2 regions of the Bacillus sp. CGMCC 1.16607 genome follow, and region 1 is predicted to be linked to the other one. Evidence: a T-box and tRNA genes for the amino acid it is inferred to sense, from the RefSeq annotation. Region 1 holds a T-box; the other holds one or more tRNA genes.
The links. A T-box is a leader RNA that pairs with one kind of tRNA and senses whether it is charged. The one in region 1 lies ahead of glyQ (glycine--tRNA ligase subunit alpha), so its partner is inferred to be a tRNA-Gly.
Positions count from the first base shown of each region.

Region 1 (2,377 bases):
ATACACCCGTGAATGGGGAAAGGTAGGAGTGATGGCGCGTGGTGCAAAAAAGCCAAACAGTCGATTGGCTGCCATCACTCAGCTTTTTTCTTACGGTTATTACTTAATTCAAAAAGGAAATGGTTTAGGTACTTTACAGCAAGGAGAAATGATTTCTTCCATGAGAACCATTCGTGAAGATATCATTTTAACTGCTTATGCCAGCTATATTTTAGAATTAACAGATAAGTGTACAGATGAAAAAAAACCTAATCCTTATTTATTTGAACTATTATTACAAACAATTAACTATATGAATGAAGAGTACGATTTAGACATTCTCATTCATATTTTTGAAATGAAAATGTTAAACTCCTTAGGTCTGTATCCAATTTTAAATCAATGCGCCGTTTGTGGTAAAACAGACGGTCATTTTTCATTTTCTATTCGTGAAAATGGCTTCATTTGTCATCGATGCTTAGAAACAGATCCTTATCATTTTAAGATTTCAAGTTCAACCGTGAAGTTATTAAGGATCTTTTATTTTTTTGATTTATCTAGATTAGGAGATATTTCGGTAAAAGCAGAAACAAAACAGGAACTAAAAAAAATTATTCATGCTTATTATGAAGAATATTCTGGGCTTCATTTAAAATCCAAAAAATTTCTTGACCAAATGGACCAATTCCGAATGAAGTTATAACCTTGTTGACAATGAGTAAATATTTAATATAATATCTTTATTATATAAGAAAAGCGTAAGCGCCTTGATCAGCCCCGACAAGCAAATGCTTCGAAACTCAGAAAGTCGTTCTTTGACTTTTTGAGTTTCGAACATTTGACCTCGAGGGGCTAGGCGCTGGAGCCAGACAAAAAAATAGTTGCTAAGAAGGAAAATAGTACTTATTTCCCTCTATGAAAGCGAGCCTAGGATAGTGGGAGCTAGGTGATAGAACAATAAGGAAGGCGTTCTGGAGCAGCATTTAGTTAAAGTGGCAACTTTTATATTTTAAAGGTTGCAATTAGGGTGGAACCGCGGGTAACTCTCGTCCCTATGCTTAGGCATAGGGACGAGAGTTTTTTGTTTTTTAAAAATTTATGGAGGTGTATTGTACCAATGAATATTCAAAACATGATTTTAACGTTACAAAAGCATTGGTCAGAGCAAGGTTGCATTTTGATGCAGGCCTATGATGTTGAAAAAGGAGCGGGAACAATGAGTCCGTATACATTCCTGCGAGCGATCGGACCAGAGCCATGGAATGTTGCTTATGTTGAGCCATCACGTAGACCTGCTGATGGAAGGTATGGGGAAAATCCTAACCGACTTTATCAGCACCATCAATTTCAGGTGATTATGAAACCATCACCAGATAATATCCAAGAGCTTTATTTAGATTCACTTAAAGCCTTAGGGATTAATCCACTTGAGCATGATATTCGTTTTGTTGAAGATAACTGGGAAAACCCATCTTTAGGTTGTGCAGGTTTAGGATGGGAAGTGTGGTTGGATGGAATGGAAATTACTCAATTTACGTATTTCCAACAAGTTGGTGGATTAGAATGTAAGCCTGTATCTGTTGAGATTACGTATGGAATTGAACGTTTAGCTTCTTATATTCAAGACAAAGAAAATGTATTTGATTTAGAGTGGACAGAAGGGTTTACAGTTCGAGATATCTTTTATCAGCCTGAATACGAACATTCAAAATATACATTTGAAACTTCTAATAAAGAAATGCTCTTTAATCTATTTAACATATATGAACAAGAAGCACACCAGCAAATGGATAATGGTCTCGTGCATCCAGCGTATGATTATGTGTTAAAGTGCTCACATGTTTTCAATCTTTTAGATGCGAGGGGGGCCATTTCTGTTACTGAAAGAACAGGTTATATTGGCCGCTGCCGAAATTTAGCACGAAAAGTAGCGAAAACATTTTATGAAGAAAGGGAAAAACTTGGATTCCCTATTTTAAAACGTGAGGAGGCAAACAAAAATGAGTAAACGTGACTTGCTATTGGAAATTGGATTAGAAGAAATGCCTGCTCGCTTTATTTCAGAAACTTCCTTGCAGCTAGAACAAAAGGTTACTGCTTGGTTAGATGAAAATAAAATATCTTATGATAAATTATACCGCTATTCCACTCCAAGAAGATTAGCAATCCTTCTCGAAGGTGTAGCTGAAAAACAAGAAGATAGTCAAGAAGAGGCGAAAGGACCTGCGAAGAAGATTGCTCTTAATGATCAAGGGGAGTGGAGTAAAGCTGCCATTGGTTTTACAAAAGGTCAAGGTGTAAATGTAGAGGATATCTATTTCAAAGAGATCAATGGAATTGAATATGCTCATGTGAATAAATTTACAAAGGGGAAGGAAACGAAAGAATTATTTCCTAA
Region 1 covers NZ_JBHUJX010000025.1:549,560-551,936, reverse strand. Annotated here, with positions in the region: gene recO (DNA repair protein RecO) at 1-682, shown strand, start outside; T-box leader at 857-1,036, shown strand; gene glyQ (glycine--tRNA ligase subunit alpha) at 1,097-1,987, shown strand; gene glyS (glycine--tRNA ligase subunit beta) at 1,980-2,377, shown strand, end outside.

Region 2 (2,377 bases), on a different contig from region 1:
TCAGTAGGTTGGGGGTTCAAGTCCTCTCGCCGGCACTCTTATCTAAATATGGAGGGGTAGCGAAGTGGCTAAACGCGACGGACTGTAAATCCGTTCCCTTGGGTTCGGCGGTTCGAATCCGTCCCCCTCCACCATTCTTATAGGGGTATAGTTTAAAGGTAGAACTAAGGTCTCCAAAACCTTCAGTGTGGGTTCGATTCCTACTACCCCTGCCAATTATTTTTTAAATATAATGGCGATCGTGGCGAAGTGGTTAACGCATCGGATTGTGGTTCCGACATTCGAGGGTTCGATTCCCTTCGGTCGCCCCATAATTTTTTAAAAAATATTCATAATTACTAAACAAATATCACTAAACTTTTAAAGTTAATCTATTAATATAATGGCGATCGTGGCGAAGTGGTTAACGCATCGGATTGTGGTTCCGACATTCGGGGGTTCGATTCCCCTCGGTCGCCCCATTAAATGTTTAATTTATTATTTAAAAATATTATTGGGCTATAGCCAAGCGGTAAGGCATCGCACTTTGACTGCGACATGCGTTGGTTCAAATCCAGCTAGCCCAGCCATTGTGCGGAAGTAGTTCAGTGGTAGAACACCACCTTGCCAAGGTGGGGGTCGCGGGTTCGAATCCCGTCTTCCGCTCCAATCTTATGGCGGCATAGCCAAGTGGTAAGGCAGAGGTCTGCAAAACCTTTACCACCGGTTCAAATCCGGTTGCCGCCTCCAATTATAATTTTATATGTTAAGTGGCAAATCTTTTATTTTGCCGGGGTGGCGGAACTGGCAGACGCACAGGACTTAAAATCCTGCGGTAGGTGACTACCGTACCGGTTCGATTCCGGTCCTCGGCATTACCCAAATTAAATAAATAGTATTACGCCGGTGTGGCGGAATTGGCAGACGCGCACGACTCAAAATCGTGTTCCTCTGGAGTGTCGGTTCGACCCCGACCACCGGTATAAAAATGTAAGAAACCTTATAAAGTCAATGCTTTGAAAAATTCAGAGCATTGATTTTTTTTGTTTTAAAGTATTTATTTAATTATGTGGAGAAATGAAATATTGCCGAAACCAGGTTTTGAGTTTGAAATCTATCGTGATCAATACTACTATCCCAATCATGAAGCGATAGTCTATTATCATCGATATAAACATGATATTGCTTAGTTTGCGGAAATAGGTTTCAAGGCATAAATGAACCAGGCGTGAGGGTAAACTCCAGATTGTTCATTAAATTAATGATATTTTTTCAAAAAAAAAACCAAAAAGGCTTGCATTTTATGTCGAAACTTGTTAAAATTTATTTTGTTGTTACAGAAATAAATTATTCAAATGCGGGTGTAGTTTAGTGGTAAAACCTCAGCCTTCCAAGCTGATGTTGTGAGTTCGATTCTCATCACCCGCTCCATACATATTGTTAACCAACGCAGTGTTCCATTTCTTAAGAATGAAGCATTGCGTTTTTTCTATTATGTAAGAATTAAAAAAAGACACCAATGATTAGTGTCCAATAATTTCAAATTTACCTTCTCCTCCATGAATTTGTAGAAACATATTCATTAATGATTCTGTTAGTTGTTTAGATTCATCTACATTCATAGATGGTCTCAGATAAATAATTTGTAGGGCAGATATCGTATTTTTTGTTACTTGTGTTCTATCTGAATCTACAAACGGACTTCCAAATGCGCCTAAATCATCTGAGGAAATAATTAGGTTTTCCAAAGAGTTTAATCTTCCATTAAGACCTAAGTATTCTTCCGATGGTTTTCCGATGCTAATTGTAACATTCCCATGGATATTACTTGTGTCATAAACCCCAATTGGAATACTGTATTGAAGAGAAAAGAAATTGTTAACATCAATTGCACTTTGTACGGTCTCTATGAAATTCTGTTTTTTTATTCTACGATAAAGTGCTTCTACGGAAGGTCGATAACGATTCGGATCTTTTCCTGTCTTTTTAAAAATTTCTCTCCATTCTTTAATACCCTCTATTTCCGTTACATTTTTGTCTTCTAGATCAAAATAAATGGATTCTTGAAATAAGCGTAATCTTCCTTTCAGCATTTGCGGAGATTCTGAGACAACAATATTTCGATAGTGGATGACACCTATTTTAAAATCAGGAACGATTTTGCTTAAATCTGATGAAATGATTATTTCCAAGCTTTGCACCTCCAAAAGTATACAAAAATAGTTTATCATAGGATAGGGAATGGGCAAAAGAAAAGGAGGGGTGATATGGATATACAAACTTTAAAAGAGGATATTATTCAATATAGTAAGAAAATTGGAATTGATAAAATTGGCTTTACAACTGCTTCACCGTTTGATGAGTTAAAAAACCGCCTAATCCGTCAGCAGGAATTAGG
Region 2 covers NZ_JBHUJX010000008.1:737-3,113, forward strand. Annotated here, with positions in the region: tRNA gene ACFSO7_RS02650 (tRNA-Thr) at 1-35, shown strand, start outside; tRNA gene ACFSO7_RS02655 (tRNA-Tyr) at 51-134, shown strand; tRNA gene ACFSO7_RS02660 (tRNA-Trp) at 142-215, shown strand; tRNA gene ACFSO7_RS02665 (tRNA-His) at 236-311, shown strand; tRNA gene ACFSO7_RS02670 (tRNA-His) at 386-461, shown strand; tRNA gene ACFSO7_RS02675 (tRNA-Gln) at 495-569, shown strand; tRNA gene ACFSO7_RS02680 (tRNA-Gly) at 574-648, shown strand; tRNA gene ACFSO7_RS02685 (tRNA-Cys) at 656-729, shown strand; tRNA gene ACFSO7_RS02690 (tRNA-Leu) at 769-854, shown strand; tRNA gene ACFSO7_RS02695 (tRNA-Leu) at 882-962, shown strand; tRNA gene ACFSO7_RS02700 (tRNA-Gly) at 1,337-1,410, shown strand; gene ACFSO7_RS02705 (B3/B4 domain-containing protein) at 1,503-2,171, opposite strand; gene queG (tRNA epoxyqueuosine(34) reductase QueG) at 2,247-2,377, shown strand, end outside.
Region 2: it has a tRNA-Gly gene. The T-box ahead of glyQ (glycine--tRNA ligase subunit alpha) is inferred to sense a tRNA for this amino acid. The anticodon was not compared.